Regions from separate parts of the Nesterenkonia lutea genome, predicted to be linked through region 2. Evidence: predicted binding sites of a transcription regulator. Region 2 holds the regulator's gene; each other region holds the start of a gene.
What was found. The regulator HrcA, encoded in region 2, represses chaperone genes, less so after heat shock. The targets are predictions, from matches to a motif close to TTNGCACTCGNNNNNNNCGAGTGCNAA.

Region 1 (5,342 bases), 1.1 Mb from region 2:
CGGGGGAGCGGCAGATGTTCCCGGTGCAGACGGCGAGCAGAGTGTAGGTCTCAGTCATGGAATCTATCTGATCACACCTGCCGCCTCCCCGCAGATCTAGACTCTTCCTCGTGAAGAGAACGACGCCGCAGACCTCCGCTCAGGATGCTGTGACCCCGCCCGGCTCCGCCCAGGATGCTGTGACCCCGCCGGACCCCGCTCAACCGGACCAGCCTCGGGCCCGGCCAGCCCCGGGCCCGGGCCTTCCGCGAAGGTTCTATGGGTGGGAGCTGGCGACCGTGCTGGGCCTGTCACTGGGTCGCGCCGCGATCTATTCCGTGCTCCAGCTGGCCGAGCGGCTGACCCTGGCTCCGCTGGCAGAGCAGAGCGCCACGGTGCAGTCGTCGCGCTCGCGGGCCGAGTTCTTCGACTTCAGCTACCAGGTGCTGGACTCCGTCTTCGCCCTGGTGCCTGTGGTGCTGGTCTTCTATCTGTTCTTCCTGCATGGCGTGAATCCGTTCCGCAGGTTCGGCTTCGATCTCCGCGCCCCGGGCAGAGACGTGATGTTCGGCGGGGGACTCTTTGTGCTGATCGGTCTGGGCACGCTGGTGATCTATGGAGCCGGCCGCGCCGCCGGAATCACCGCGGAGCTCATCCCGGCGGACGTCGGGGATCAGTGGTGGACCGTCCCGGTGCTGGTGCTCACCGCACTGCGCCATTCACTGCTGGAGGAGGTGATCATGGTCGCCTATCTCTTCGACCGGGTCCGGCGGATCTGGCCCAGGGCCGGGATCTGGATGATCATCGGCGGCTCGGCCCTGCTGCGCGGGGCCTATCACCTCTATCAGGGGTTCGGCCCGGGAATCGGCAACCTGCTGATGGGACTGATCTTCGGCTGGATCTATCACCGCTATGGACGCGTGATGCCGCTGGTGATCGCCCACCTGCTGCTGGATGTGGTGGCGTTCCTCGCCTTCCCCCTGGTGGTGCAGCTGATCCCGGGGCTCTAGCAGATCGGGGCTGCGGCAGGGCTGCGGCAGGGCTGACGGCGAAAAGAGCTGCCGACGAGTAGAGGCCCTAACGAGAAGAGGCCCTGACGAGAAGGGGCCCCGACCGAAAACGGTCGGGGCCCCTTCCACGGGTGTCAGACGAGGTCAGTCGTCGTCTTCCTGGTCCTTCTTCTCGACCACGAGGGTCTCGGTGGTCAGCACCAGGGCCGCGATGGAGGCCGCGTTCTGCAGTGCAGAGCGGGTGACCTTCACCGGGTCGATGACGCCATCGGCGATGAGATCGCCATACACGCCGGTCTTGGCGTTGAAGCCGTGGTTGGGCTCCATCTCGGAGACCTTGGAGGCGACGACGAAACCGTCCTCTCCGGCGTTCTGCGCGATCCAGCGCAGCGGCTGGACCAGGGCTCGGCGAACGATGCCCACAGCAGCTGCGGCATCTCCGGTGAGCGCCTTCACGTCTTCGTCCTCGTCCAGCACGGAGAGCGCGTTGATCAGCGCAGTGCCGCCGCCGGCCACGATGCCCTCTTCCAGTGCAGCGCGGGTGGAGGAGACTGCATCTTCAATGCGATGCTTGCGCTCCTTGAGCTCCACCTCAGTGGCTGCACCGACCTTGATGACGCCGATGCCGCCGGAGAGCTTCGCCAGACGCTCCTGGAGCTTCTCGCGGTCCCACTCGGAGTCGGAGGCGTCGGCCTGGGCCTTGATCGTGGCAGCGCGAGCGTCCACGTCCTCCTTGGAGCCGGCACCATCGACGAGGGTGGTGGCGTCCTTGGTGACGGTGACGCGGCGGGCGGTGCCCAGGGAGTCCAGGTCGACCTGATCGAGCTTGAGGCCCAGATCGGGAGAGATGACCTGTGCACCGGTGAGCACTGCGATGTCCTCGAGCATGGCCTTGCGGCGGTCCCCGAAGCCGGGAGCCTTCACCGCGACCACGTTGAGCGTGCCGCGGAGCTTGTTCACCACCAGGGTGGAGAGGGCCTCGCCCTCCACATCCTCGGCGATGATGAACAGCGGACGCTTGGCCTGCAGGACCTTCTCCAGGACGGGCAGGAATTCGGCCATGTTCGAGATCTTGCCCTGGTTGATCAGGATCAGCGGATCTTCGAGCACGGCTTCCTGGCGCTCGGCGTCGGTGACGAAGTGCGGGGACAGGTAGCCCTTGTCGAACTGCATGCCCTCGGTGATCTCCAGCTCCGTGGAGGTGGAGGATCCTTCTTCGATGGTGATGACGCCGTCGGTGCCCACCGCATCGAATGCACGGGCCAGCAGTTCGCCGACCTCATCGTTCTGCGCGGAGATGGCCGCCACGTTGGCGACCTGCTGGCCCTCGACGTCGCGAGCGTTCTCGCGCAGTCGACGAGTCACCGCGGCCACCGAAGTCTCGATGCCTCGCTTGATCTCGCTGGGGGCCGCGCCTGCAGCCACGTTGCGCAGGCCTTCCTTGACCAGGGCCTGGGCGAGAACGGTGGCGGTGGTGGTGCCGTCACCTGCGACGTCGTTGGTCTTGGTGGCGACTTCCTTGGCCAGCTGCACGCCGAGGTTCTCGTACGGGTCTTCGACCTCCACCTCACGGGCGATGGTCACGCCGTCGTTGGTGATGGTCGGAGCGCCCCAGGACTTGTCCAGAACCACGTTGCGACCCTTGGGGCCGAGAGTGACCTTGACCGTGTCTGCAAGCTTATCGATGCCGGCTTCCAGAGCGCGGCGTGCAGCATCACTGAATTCAAGCTGCTTTGCCATTTATTGCTGCTCCTTTGAGAGTGTGAGAATTGGATCCAGATGAGGTCCGTGTAGAGACTTCAGCGGTCCGTTCTTACTTCTCGATGATGGCGAGGACGTCGCGAGCGTTGAGCACGAGGTACTCTTCGCCGCTGACCTTGACCTCAGTGCCGCCGAACTTGGAGTAGATGACGACGTCGCCCTCGGAGACGTCGACGGGGATGCGCTTGCCCTTTTCGTCGAAGCGACCTGGGCCCACGGCGACGACCTTGCCCTCCTGGGGCTTTTCCTTCGCGGTGTCGGGGATGACCAGACCGGAAGCGGTGGTCTGCTCTGCTTCCAGGGGGCGGACAACGATGCGATCCTCGAGAGGCTTGATGGAGACTGACACGTCAGTACTCTCCTTTGCGTGGTGTGGATACGGATTATCAGCACAGGCCCGTGCTGAGCCTCCCGGTGCGTCCGGGGTGCTCGACGAGCCGAAATCTGTCGCACGCCTTGGGAGTGGCCAACCGTCGTCGCGGTGCCGGATGGTGCCCCGTCAGGCTGATATCCGCAGGTTGACGACCTGCGGACAAGCTGGCACCCGAGGGTCTCGAGTGCTAACTGAAACTTTAGGACGGCCTTAGCACTCGGTCAAGCAGAGTGCTAAGGCTTTGGCTCCGGGCGGACGGGGACGGCACGTAGACTTGTCGCTGAGCCACCCCTTTTTGACCCGCGAGAGGCACCACCGTGACTGAAACTCATCAGCAGACGAGCGCGGCCGGCACCCCGGAGCATGATCCCTTCGGCTTCGTCGGACTGACCTACGACGACGTGCTGCTGCTCCCCGGCGCGACCGACGTCATCCCTTCAGAGGCCGACACCGCTACCCGGTTCTCACGCAACATCACGTTGCAGTCTCCGGTGGCATCCGCCGCGATGGACACCGTCACCGAGGCGCCGATGGCGATCGCCATGGCCCGCCAGGGCGGCATCGGCATCCTGCACCGCAACCTCTCCATCGAGGACCAGGCCAGGCAGGTGGACAAGGTCAAGCGCTCCGAGTCAGGCATGATCAGTGATCCCGTGACGATCACCCCGGACGCGACCATCGCCGATCTCGACGAGCTCTGCGCGCACTACCGCGTCTCCGGGCTTCCTGTGGTCGACGCAGAGTCGAAGCTGCTGGGCATCATCACCAATCGTGACACCCGGTTCATCCCGCGCGATCAGTACCTGACCACCAAGGTCTACGAGAAGATGACCCCGCAGCCGCTGATCACCGCCCACGTCGGCATCCCCAACGAAGAGGTGCTGCGGATCTTCTCCGAGCACCGCGTGGAGAAGCTCCCGCTGGTCGATGACGACGGCGTGCTCCAGGGCCTGATCACGATCAAGGACTTCGACAAGGCCGACCGCTATCCTCAGGCCACGAAGGACGAGGAGGGCCGCCTGCGCGTCGGCGCGGCCGTCGGCTTCTTCGGTGAAGGATTCGAACGAGCCATGACCCTGGTCGAGGCCGGTGTCGATGTCCTGGTGGTGGACACCGCCAACGGTCACACCCGCGGTGTGCTGGACATGATCGCCCGGCTCAAGGCTGAGCCGCGCGCCGCCGGGGTGGATGTGGTCGGTGGACAGGCGGCGACGCGAGAGGCCGCCCAGGCGCTGATCGATGCCGGTGCCGATGCGATCAAGGTCGGCGTGGGCCCAGGCTCGATCTGTACCACCCGCATCGTCGCCGGTGTGGGCGTCCCGCAGGTCACGGCGATCTACGAGTCCGCCAAGGCAGCCATCCCGGCCGGCGTCCCGCTCATCGCCGACGGCGGACTGCAGCATTCCGGAGACATCGGCAAGGCCCTGGTCGCCGGGGCCGACTCGGTCATGCTGGGCTCCCTGCTGGCCGGTTCCGCAGAGTCCCCCGGGGACCTGGTCTTCTACAACGGCAAGCAGTTCAAGGCCTACCGAGGCATGGGCTCCATGGGAGCCATGCAGACCCGCGGGAAGAACACCTCCTTCTCCAAGGACCGCTACTTCCAAGCAGACGTCCCCAGCGATGAGAAGCTCATCCCTGAGGGCATCGAGGGACAGGTGCCCTATCGAGGCCCGCTCGAGGTGGTGTTCCACCAGCTCACCGGCGGTCTGCGCCAGACCATGTTCTATGTGGGCGCCCATACCGTCGAGGAGCTCAAGTACAAGGGCAGATTCGTCCGCGTCACCTCGGCGGGCCTGAAGGAATCGCACCCGCATGACATCATGATGACGGTGGAAGCGCCGAACTACCGGCGCTAGTAAAGGAGCTGTTTTGAGCAACGAGATCCCTATTGGCCTGGCAAAGAACGGACGCCGGGCCTGGGCGCTCGACGATGTCGCCATCGTCCCGAACCGACGTACTCGCAGCCCGCAGGATGTGAGCCTGGACTGGCGCATCGACGCGTACTCCTTCACCATGCCGGTGATCGGAGCCCCGATGGACTCTGTGATGTCCCCGGCCACCGCCATCGAGCTGGGCAGGCAGGGCGGATTGGGCGTGCTGAACCTCGAGGGTCTGTGGACCCGCTACGAGGATCCTGAGCCGGTGCTCGCCGAGATCGCAGCGCTGGGCGCCGATGAGGTCTCCGCGGAGAACACCCGACGTCTGCAGCAGCTCTACTC
Region 2 (5,342 bases):
GCAGCCAGACCACATCTCTGCTTACTCACTGATCATTGAAGAGGGCACCGCCATGGCCGCGAAGATCCGCCGCGGAGTGCTCGAGGACATCGATCCCGACGATCAGGCCGACAAGTACCTGCTCACCGAGGAGGTCCTCGGCGCCGCCGGATTCGACTGGTACGAGGTGTCGAACTTCTCCACCAGCAGAGACGCCAGGTCCGAGCACAATCTCAACTACTGGGTGGATTCCGACTGGTGGGGGGCGGGACCCGGTGCGCATTCGCACATGGCCGGGCTCCGCTGGTGGAACGTCAAACACCCGGCGGCCTACGCCCAGCGACTCTCCACCGGGACGACACCAGGACATGGCCGGGAGCAGCTGCAGGACGAGGACAAGGTCCTGGAACACCTGATGCTGCGCCTGCGTCTCGCGGACGGGCTGGACATCGCCGAATACAACGCTCTGCCCGAGCTGGCGCGGACCATGGGGGAGCGGATCAGCCCGGCCACTGTGGACTCGCTGGTCAAGGAGCAGCTGATCAGCCCGGAGGCCGCTGTTCCCGCCGCGGGGCACCCCGAGGGTCGTGTGGTGCTGACGCTGCGCGGCCGGCTCCTGGCTGACGCGGTGACGCGCCGGCTCGTTCCCTGAGGCTCGTTCCCTGAGCTCGTGGCCGAGGGTCAGTGGATCAGGCGCAGGTTCATCGGGTAGCGGTACGGGCGCCCCTTGTTGCACTGGATGCCGGCGACCAGCCCGGAGATCGTCATATAGATCCACAGCAGCACCGCGACGATGCCGAAGACCCAGCCGATGGCGGGGATGAGCGCAAGGATGTAGCAGACCAGCATCACGGCGGTCACCGGCAGGGTGAAGTTCAGCGCCTCCTTGGACTCCTGGGCGGTGAACGGGCCCCGGTCGCGGTACACCAGGTAGATCGCGAGGGCCGGAAGGCAGCCGATGAGTGCGCCGAAATGTGCCAATGTGGCCCAGCGGCGGTCCTCGGCCGGGGTGAGAGGCTGTGCGGCCGCGGCAGAACCCTTGAGACGCTCGGAAGCATCCGATCTGGCGTACTGCCTCGATCGGTCGCCCTGGGGTTCCTGATTATGCGCCACTGCACCTCCGTGGATCGAGTGTCAGAATCTCAGACACCTGGTCATTCAGGCTGAAATTCTAGCGAATCTCCCTGAACGGACACTGGCCCCGCCGTGCGTGTCGGTGTCCAGTTTCATCTGGCGGGGTGAACACCGGGTGACGCACGGTCTCGTGGACGACCCCGCCCGCTCGCGAGCCCTCAGTCCTCCACGGTGACGAAGTCGATCAGCTCTTCCACCCGGCCCAGCAGCGAGGGCTCCAGATCCGCGTAGCTGGTCACCTGGGCCAGGATCCGCTTCCAGCCCTGCGCGATGTCCCGCTGCTGAGAATGCGGCCAGCCCAGCGCACGCAGCGTGCCGACCTTGATGTCCTCGCTGCGCGGGATGTCAGGCCAGCGCGGCAGTCCGAGCAGGTGGGGCTTCACAGCCTGCCAGACATCCACATAGGGGTGACCGAGGACCAAGATGTTGCCCGCGGCGCCCGGAGCCTGCATCGCTTCGCGCGCGATGCGCGTCTCCTTGGACCCGGGGACCAGATGGTCGAGCAGGACCCCCACACGGCGTCGGGGACCGGGCTGGAATTCGCGAATCGCCCCGACAAGGTCATCAGCGCCATGCAGCGGTTCGACCACGATGCCCTCGATCCGCAGATCCTCGCCCCAGACCTTCTCCACCAGCTCGGCATCATGGGTGCCCTCCACCCAGATGCGTGAGGCGCGGGCCACGCGTGCTCGGGCGTCTGCCACGGCCACCGAGCCGGAGGCCGTGCGCGTCGTGATCGGAGCCGCAGCGCGCCGGACGGGGGCAGTCAGCTCCACGGGCCGGCCCTCGAAGAGGAAGCCGTATCCCAGCGGAAAGGAACGGACTCTGCCCAGCCGGTCCTCCAGGCTGACCACGTGCACGCCGCCCGAGGCCTCGACAGAGACGACGGCGCCGACCCAGCCGGACTCCACCTCCTCGATCACCGTGCCGTGCTCGGCGGGGAGCGGGTGGACGGTGACCTGCTGGGCCTGACGAAGACTGGAGAGGTCCTGCGCGCCCCACCCGCGGGTGGGGGAGGAGCGCCGGTCGGGGAGGTGAGAATCACTCATAGTCACCCATTGTAGAATTAGCACTTGTACTCGAAGAGTGCCAGATCTTGAGGAGGCCCAGACCAGCATGTCCGACACCCGTCGTCTTCAGGTCCTGCGCGCCATCGTGGAGGACTACGTCCAGACCCGGGAGCCCGTGGGGTCCCGGGCGCTGGTGGAGCGCCACGACCTGGAGGTCTCTCCGGCGACGATCCGCAACGACATGGCCCACCTCGAGGAGGAGGGCCTCATCGCGGCCCCGCACACCTCAGCCGGGCGGATCCCGACGGACCTCGGGTATCGCCGGTTCGTGGACAAGATCACCGAAGTTCGTCCGCTCTCGGCGGCGGAGCGCCGAGCGATGGACACGCTGGTGGAATCGGCCGATGACACCGACACCATGCTCGAACACACGGTGCGCCTGCTCGCCATGCTTACCAACCAGGTCGCGGTGATCCAGCACCCGCAGCGCTCCACGGCCAAGATCCGGCATGTCGATGTCGTGTCCATGTCCCCGCACAAGGCGCTGACGATCGTGATCCTCTCCTCCGGCAAGGTGGAGCAGCGCATGGTGACCCTGGCAGATCCGATCGGCGACGACTCGCTGCACCGGATCGGCCAGGTGCTCTCCGGGGAGCTGTACAACCGGAGGATCTCCACGCTGCCGCTGCCCACGGATATGCTCATCAGCCGGGTGGAGCCGGTGCTGCGGCCGTCCATGGCGGTCATCGCCCAGGCCGTGGAGACGATCCTCGAATCGGGCCGCGTGGATCGCATCATCATGGCCGGGACTGCTAACCTCGCCAGGTCGGGCCGCGACCTCGGTCCCTCCATCGGTCCCATCCTCGAAGCGCTTGAGGAACAAGTCGTGCTGCTTCGACTGTTGACAGAGATGGAGCAGGACCGGCGAGGCCTCTCGATCCGGATCGGTCACGAGACGAGTCATGACTCGCTGGTCGAGACCGCCGTCGTCGCTGCCGAGTATGGCACTCATGCGGGGGCCGAAGGCGCCAAGCTCGGCGTCGTCGGCCCGACTCGCATGGACTACGGCTCCACCATGTCCGCGGTGCGCGCGATGGCGCGCTACCTGTCCCGAATTCTTTCCGAAGGGTGAACGTCTACGAAGATGACGACTGACTACTACGAGGCGCTCGGCGTCAGCCGCTCGGCGTCCACCGACGAGATCAAGAAGGCCTATCGCAAACAGGCCCGGAAGCTTCACCCGGATGTGAACCCCTCCGACGACGCCGCCGAGCAGTTCAAAGTGCTCGGCCGTGCCTACGAGGTGCTCTCGGACTCGCAGAAGCGCCAGAACTACGACACCACCGGTGACGAGAACGGCCGCTCAGGCTTCCCAGGAGGGGGAGCCGGCGCAGGCTTCGGCGGATTCGGGGACATCTTCGAGACCTTCTTCGGCGGGGGAGGCGGAGGCCCGGCCTCACGCACCCGCCGAGGCCAGGACTCGCTGATCCGCGTGCGGATCGACCTGCGCGACGCGGTCTTCGGAACCACCAAGGAGGTCGAGGTGGAGACCGCCGTGACCTGCACGGTCTGCGACGGCTCCTGCACCCGGCCAGGCACCAGTCCCACCACCTGCCCGGACTGCCACGGCCAGGGCCAGGTCCAGCGCCCCATGCGCTCCATCCTGGGCACCGTCATCCAGACCCAGACCTGCGCACGCTGCGCCGGCTTCGGCAGCATCATCGAGGACCCCTGCCAGGAGTGCGACGGCCAGGGACGGGTCCGTGAGCGCAAGTCGCTGAAGGTCCGGGTTCCTGCGGGAGTGGATCGCGGCAACCGCATCCACCTGGCGGGCGAGGGCGAGGCCGGTCTCGCCGGCGGACCCTCCGGCGACCTGTTCATCGAGGTGGAGGTCAAGCCGCATGAGGTGTTCACCCGCCGCGGCAACGACCTCCACGCCACAGTCTCCATCCCCATGACCGCCGCAGCCCTGGGCACCACCGTGGAGCTGGACACCTTCGACGGCGCCGAGGAGCTGACCGTCAAGCCCGGGACCCAGTCCGGGGAGGTGCTCACGCTCAAAGAGCGCGGCGTCACCCACCTGCGCGGTGGAGGCCGCGGCGCGCTGAAGGTGCACCTGAAGGTGGAGACCCCCGTGAAGGTCTCCGAGCGCGAGGCCGAGCTGCTGCGTGAGCTCGCCGCCGAGCGCGGCGAGGAGCGCGGAGAGTCCACCACCGAACACCGCGGAGTGTTCGCCAAGCTGCGGGAACGCTGGGACGCCCTCTGAGATGACGGCTCCGCTGTTCCACCTCAGCCCCGGAGCGCTGGACGCCGTCGCCCCCGGCGCGTCCGTCACGCTCTCCGGGGCTGAGGGGCACCATGCGGCCACAGTGATGCGGATGCAGCCCGGAGAGCAGGTGCTGCTCTCCGACACGGTGGGACTGCGTGCCGAGGGTCTGGTCCGCGCGGCCGGCGGCGGAGAGCTGCAGGTGGAGATCCTGGAGCTGACCCAGGAACCAGTGCTGCGACCCCGGATCGTCCTCGTGCAGGCCCTGGCCAAGGACCGCCGCGACCTCCAAGGCGTGGAATCCGCCACCGAGCTGGGTGTCGACGCCGTGATCCCCTGGCAGGCAGAACGATCCGTGGCGCGCTGGAAGGCCGGTCGGGAGACCAAGAAGCACGCCGAATGGGTCGCCCTGGTGAGAACTGCGGCGAAGCAGACCCGCCGCACCACCATCCCCGCCGTCAGGCCGCTGCAGACCACTGCCCAGTACCGGGACGCGTTGAGCGCCGCCGGCGACCGGATCGGCGCCATCGCGCTGCATGAGACCGACCAGACCTCCCTGGCACAGGCCGTCACCGCCCACTGCGGAAGCGGCACCGCGCCGGAGGAGCTGCATCTGATCATCGGGCCCGAGGGCGGGATCAGCGACCGAGAGATCGAGCTGCTCAGCGACGCAGGAGCGCGGGTCGCCCGTCTGGGCCCCACAGTCCTGCGCTCATCCACCGCGGGACCGGCCGCACTGGCCGCCACGCAGCTGCTGCTGGGCCGCTGGGACTGGTCACACTGAGCACACCGCCTAGACTGAGGACCAATGACTGAGACTTCGCAGAACACGACCGGATCGCCGGAGCCCACCGGGGAGCAGCCCACGGGAGAGCAGCCCACGGGAACGCATCTGACGGGAACCCCTCCGACGGGACAGGACCCGAGCGGACACGCCACCTCCGGAGCGGCCC
Region 3 (5,342 bases), 1.3 Mb from region 2:
CCATGCCGCCCATCGGATCCATGCCCTCGGCACCGGCGCCGGCCGAGTGCTTCTCCGGCTTGTTGGCGACGACTGCCTCGGTGGTGAGGAACAGCGAGGCGATGGAGGCCGCGTTCTGCAGTGCAGAGCGGGTCACCTTCACCGGATCGTTGACTCCGGCCTCGAGGAGGTTCTCGTACACGCCGGTGGCGGCGTTGAGACCGTGGCCATCAGGCAGGCCGCGGACCTTCTCGGCCACGACGCCGGCCTCCATGCCGGCGTTGATGGCGATCTGCTTCAGCGGTGCCTCCACAGCGAACTTCACGATGTTCGCGCCCGTGGCCTCATCGCCGGAGAGCTCCAGCGAGGCGAATGCGCGCGCCCCGGCCTGGATCAGGGCCACGCCGCCGCCGGCGACGATTCCCTCATCCACGGCGGCCTTGGCGTTGCGCACTGCATCTTCGATGCGGTGCTTGCGCTCCTTGAGCTCGACCTCGGTGGCTGCACCTGCCTTGATGACTGCGACGCCGCCGGCCAGCTTGGCCAGGCGCTCCTGCAGTTTCTCGCGGTCGTAGTCCGAGTCAGAGTTCTCGATCTCGGCCTTGATCTGCGCCACGCGACCGGCGATCTCGTCGGCATCGCCCGCGCCTTCGACGATGGTGGTCTCGTCCTTGGTCACAACGACCTTGCGGGCGGTGCCCAGAAGCTCCAGAGTGGTGTTCTCCAGCTTCAGGCCGACCTCCTCGGCGATGACCTGGCCACCAGTGAGGATCGCGATGTCCGCGAGCATGGCCTTGCGGCGGTCACCGAAGCCCGGAGCCTTCACGGCGACGGACTTGAAGGTTCCCTTGAGCTTGTTGACCACCAGCGCCGCGAGGGCTTCGCCCTCGAGGTCCTCGGCGATGACCAGCAGCGGCTTGCCGGACTGCATGACCTGCTCGAGGACGCCGATGACATCCTTGACCGAGGAGATCTTGGAGTTGGCGATCAGGATGTAGGGGTCCTCCAGGACCGCTTCCTGACGCTCCGCGTCGGTGACGAAGTAGCCCGAGAGGTAGCCCTTGTCGAAGCGCATGCCTTCGGTCAGCTCAAGCTCCAGGCCGAAGGTGTTCGACTCCTCGACCGTGATGACGCCTTCCTTGCCGACCTTGTCCAGCGCCTGAGCGATCAGGGCACCGATCTGCGGATCGGCGGCAGAGATGGAGGCGGTGGCAGCGATCTGCTCCGTGGTCTCGATCTCCTTGGCGGACTTGAACAGCTCGGCGGTGACGGCCTCCACGGCCTTGTCGATGCCGCGCTTGAGCGCCATCGGATCAGCGCCGGCTGCGACGTTGCGCAGACCCTCTTTGACCAGGGCCTGGGCGAGGACGGTGGCGGTGGTGGTGCCATCGCCGGCGACGTCGTCGGTCTTCTTCGCGACCTCTTTGACCAGCTCGGCGCCGATCTTCTCGTAGGGGTCGTCCAGCTCGATCTCTTTCGCGATCGAGACGCCGTCGTTGGTGATGGTGGGTGCACCCCAGGACTTCTCCAGCACGACGTTGCGGCCGCGGGGACCCAAGGTGACCTTGACGGCATCGGCGAGGACGTTCAGTCCGCGCTCGAGGCCGCGGCGGGCCTCTTCATCGAATGCAATAGTCTTTGCCATAGTGGCGCGTGTCCTTCCTGGACTCGGCTTGTCTCAAGCCGTGGTGTGTGACTGTCAGACGTGTTCGCGTCTGCTGGGTCGAACCATTCCAGGTGCCCGCGACGGACGGCCGTTCCCGCGTCACCGAGAACATCTATATGGCCTCACCTGCTCAGGTTCCTCTAGCAGTCTCGACACGAGAGTGCTAAACCAATTTTTAGCACTCTCCCCTGGTGAGTGCAAACCCCTCAGCCCAGGGCGCAGACGGTACCCTGGTGTGGTGATTGAGCAAACAGATTCCGGTGCCGCTGCCTACGATGTTCGCCCGATCAGCGCAGAGGAGCACACACGCTTCCTTTCCGGTCAGACCACGGCGTCCTTCCTGCAGAACCCCCGCTGGTCAGCGGTGAAGCGAGAGTGGGAGGCGCAGAGCCTCGGACTCTTCGATCCCTCCGGCCCGGCAGATGCTGCCCCGCTGGGCGCCGCGCTCGTGCTCTTCCGCCGACTCCCGGTCCCCGCGATGGTTCCCGTGCTGGGCGGAAAGAGGCTCGCCTATATGGCGGAGGGCCCGGTGATGGACGCGCCGACGGCGGACCTGCACCGGATGCTCCCCCCGCTGATCGACCACCTGAAGGCATCCGGGGCGTTCCTGATCCGCATGGGCCTGCCGGGGGTGCTGCGCCACTGGGAGGCCAAAGAGGTCCGTCGCGCCCTGGCGGCGGGAGAGAACACCAGCATCTCCGAACTCGAGCCCCTCGACTCCGGGGCTGCGGGCTCGCCCCAGCCCGAGACATGGCGGCGTCAGCTCAAGGAGCTCGGGTTCCAGCCTCCAGCGGCCAGCACAGACTTCGAGGCGGGGCAGCCGCAGTTCCAGGCGCGCATCCCGCTCACCGACGACCAGGGCCAGTCGCTGCCGATCGATGACGTGCTGGCGCGGATGGACCAGTCCTCGCGCCGACAGACCAAGAAGTCCACCCGCTCCGAGCTGACCATCAGCGTGGGCGATGAGTCAGACTTCCCAGCCTGGCAGAGCCTGTACTCCGAGACCGCCGAGCGGGACGGGTTCACCGGTCGGCCGCTCTCCTACTTCCGCAGCATGTACCGGGAGCTCAACGCCTCACCGCTGAGCCAGTGCACGCTCTACCTCGCCCACTTCGAGGATCAGCTCCTCGCTGCGGCGATCTACGTGCGGCAGGGCGAATTCGCCTGGTACGTCTACGGCGCCTCCTCCGCCGAGGAGCGCAAGCGCTATGCTCCGCGGGCGCTGCAGCTGCGCCAGATCGAAGACTCCCTCGAGGCAGGCTGCCAGTGGTATGACCTCGGTGGACTCAGCCCGTCGCTGGACCCCGAGTACCCGCTGGCCGGACTCACCCGCTTCAAGACCACCATGGGCGCAGATGTCGTGCAGACCCTCGGGGAATGGGACTACCCGGTCAACCCGCTGCTGGCGCGCGCGTTCACGCTGTACATGGCCCGACGCTGAGTCGCGGCGCGGCTCAGGACGACCCGGCTCGCTCTTCCTCCAGCACACGGCGCCCGATGCTGAACGCGGTGTTCGCCGCCGGAACCGAGCAGTAGATCGCTGACTGCAGGAACACCTCTTTGATCTCGTCCTCGGTCAGTCCGTTGCGCAGCGCGGCGCGGACATGCATCTCCAGCTCTTCCCAATAGCCGCCGGCGATCAGCGCGGTCAACGTGATCGCGGAGCGGGTGGATCGCTCAAGTCCGGGCCGGGTCCAGATGCTGCCCCACGCATAGTTGGTGATCAGCTCCTGGAAGTCTGCGGTGAAGCTGTCCTTCTTGGCCTCTGCCCGGTCCACATGGGCGTCGGAGAGCACCTCACGGCGGACCTTCATGCCGTTCTGGTAGGTCGAATCAGTCATTGAGGAACTCCTTGAGCAGGCCTGCGGTGGCTTCGGGGGCTTCGGCCGGGGCCTGGTGGGCCACGCCGTCGAGCACGGCGGTCTGCGCCAGCCCGGTGTCTGCGATGTCCTGCACGGCGCTGGGCGGGCACACCGGATCTTCTGCGCCGCTGATCACCAGCAGCGGCCTGGCGATCGCCTCGAGCTCTGCGGTGATGTCGTAGCGGCCGAGGGCGCGGCAGGCCTGGGCGTAGGAATGCCGGTCCGTGTGCTGCAGGGAGCGCAGCAGCGAGGTGACAACAGCAGGCTGCCTGGCCATGAATCCCGGGGCGAACCAGCGCTGCGCCGAACCCTCCACCATCGTCGGGGTCCCGGCGCTGCTGACCAGCTCCGCCCGCTCCGCCCACATCTGCGGGTCTCCGATCCGCGCAGCGGTGCACAGCGCCACCAGTCGCGTGAAGCGGGTCTGGGCGCGCAGGGACAGGGTCAGACTCACGGTGCCCGCGATGGAGACTCCTGCGGCATAGACCGGCGTCTCTGCAGGAAGTCCGTGCGCTGTCCCGAGGTCTTCGACGAGGGTCTCCAGCGCGTCGGCGAGATCGGCGATCTCGAACGTCTTAGTGAACGGCTCCGCCTCGGCATGGCCGGGGAGATCCCAGCCGATGACGGTGAACCGCTCCTCCAGGTGCTCCAGGGCGGAATCCCAGAGGACAGCGACGCTGGTGCCCAGCGAGGGACCCAGCACCAGGACCGGGCGCACTCCGCCGCTGAGCTCCGCAGGGGTGCCGGTGAGCAGCTGCGGGGTCAGCGTGAGGACAGAACGGGGCTCAGGCATGTTCGGTGACTCCTTCTGGTGTCGAGGCGGCTGGTGTCGAGGCGGCTGGTGTCGAGGCGGCTGGTGTCGAGGCGGCTGGTGCTGAATCGTTCTTCGCCGGGCTGGACGCCGCGCGGAAGTCGGCGACGGCGGTGCCGATGAACTCCTGGGCGCGGCCGAGATACTCTCTCGGGTCCAACAGCTGGTCAAGGTCTTCCGGACCGATGACCGCGGGGTCCAGCTGGTCCTCGAGCAGGCTTCGCAGCGGAAGCCCTTCGACGGCGCTGCGCTTGAGCAGCTGCTGCAGGGCAGACTTGCCTCCCGGAAAGGAGTCGCTCAGCCGCGCCAGCAGACGTTCGCTGACCACGGCATCGCCGCTCAGGGCGAGGTTCGCCCGCATGGACTCTGGGCGGACCTCGAACCCTTCGAAGAGCTCGGCGGCTCGACTGGCGGCTCCTCCGGCCAGTCGGACCAGTTCCACCAGGCTGGGCCACTCGGCGTGCCAGGCACCGGCCGGACGCTCATCCTCGGCAGTGGCGGCAGCGACGTACAGCGTGCTCAGCTGGCCGGGCGCGGAGAGTGCGGCGGAGCGGATCAGCGTGGAGAGCACCGGGTTCTGCTTCTGCGGCATGGCCGAGGAGCCCCCGCGCCCGGCCGTGCGGGGCTCGCGCACCTCGGCGATCTCAGGACGCTGCAGGATCAGCACATCGCCGGCGGCCTTGCCCAGCTGGGCGAGCACCGCGGCCAGTGCGGCGGCGATGTCGAGCATCGTCTGGCGCTGGGTGTGCCACGGTCGCCGCATGGGCGCCAGCCCGAGCCGAGCCGCCAGGGCCGAGGTCATCTGCTCCGCCTGCTCGAAGCCCACGGAGTCGCTCAGCGCGGCCTGGTTGCCCACGGCTCCGCCCCACTGCAGCGGCAGTGTGGCCGCGGCGGTCTCAAGTCGGCCCATGGACTGGGTCACGCCGTCGAGCCATCCGGCGCTGCGCAGACCGAAACAGGTGGGCAGCGCGTGCTGGGTCAGCGAACGAGCCACACACAGGGTCCTGCTGTGGTCCTCGCTGAG

Region 1: a site for HrcA is predicted at 3,334-3,360, ahead of groES (co-chaperone GroES). Genes of this name have one in related genera too.
Region 3: a site for HrcA is predicted at 1,786-1,812, ahead of groL (chaperonin GroEL). Genes of this name have one in related genera too.

What each region holds. Positions count from the first base shown of each region.
Region 1 is NZ_JADBED010000001.1:268,009-273,350, forward strand. Features, by position in the region: gene H4W27_RS01300 (arsenate reductase/protein-tyrosine-phosphatase family protein) at 1-58, opposite strand, end outside; gene H4W27_RS01305 (CPBP family intramembrane glutamic endopeptidase) at 111-989, shown strand; gene groL (chaperonin GroEL) at 1,134-2,729, opposite strand; gene groES (co-chaperone GroES) at 2,803-3,099, opposite strand; gene guaB (IMP dehydrogenase) at 3,441-4,979, shown strand; gene H4W27_RS01325 (GuaB3 family IMP dehydrogenase-related protein) at 4,993-5,342, shown strand, end outside.
Region 2 is NZ_JADBED010000001.1:1,332,467-1,337,808, reverse strand. Features, by position in the region: gene hemW (radical SAM family heme chaperone HemW) at 1-631, shown strand, start outside; gene H4W27_RS06120 (DUF4870 domain-containing protein) at 661-1,092, opposite strand; gene H4W27_RS06115 (DUF3097 family protein) at 1,272-2,162, opposite strand; gene hrcA (heat-inducible transcriptional repressor HrcA) at 2,230-3,255, shown strand; gene dnaJ (molecular chaperone DnaJ) at 3,268-4,389, shown strand; gene H4W27_RS06100 (16S rRNA (uracil(1498)-N(3))-methyltransferase) at 4,391-5,173, shown strand; gene H4W27_RS06095 (PhoH family protein) at 5,198-5,342, shown strand, end outside.
Region 3 is NZ_JADBED010000001.1:28,625-33,966, reverse strand. Features, by position in the region: gene groL (chaperonin GroEL) at 1-1,624, opposite strand, end outside; gene H4W27_RS00160 (lipid II:glycine glycyltransferase FemX) at 1,884-3,086, shown strand; gene pcaC (4-carboxymuconolactone decarboxylase) at 3,100-3,486, opposite strand; gene H4W27_RS00150 (alpha/beta fold hydrolase) at 3,479-4,300, opposite strand; gene H4W27_RS00145 (lyase family protein) at 4,293-5,342, opposite strand, start outside.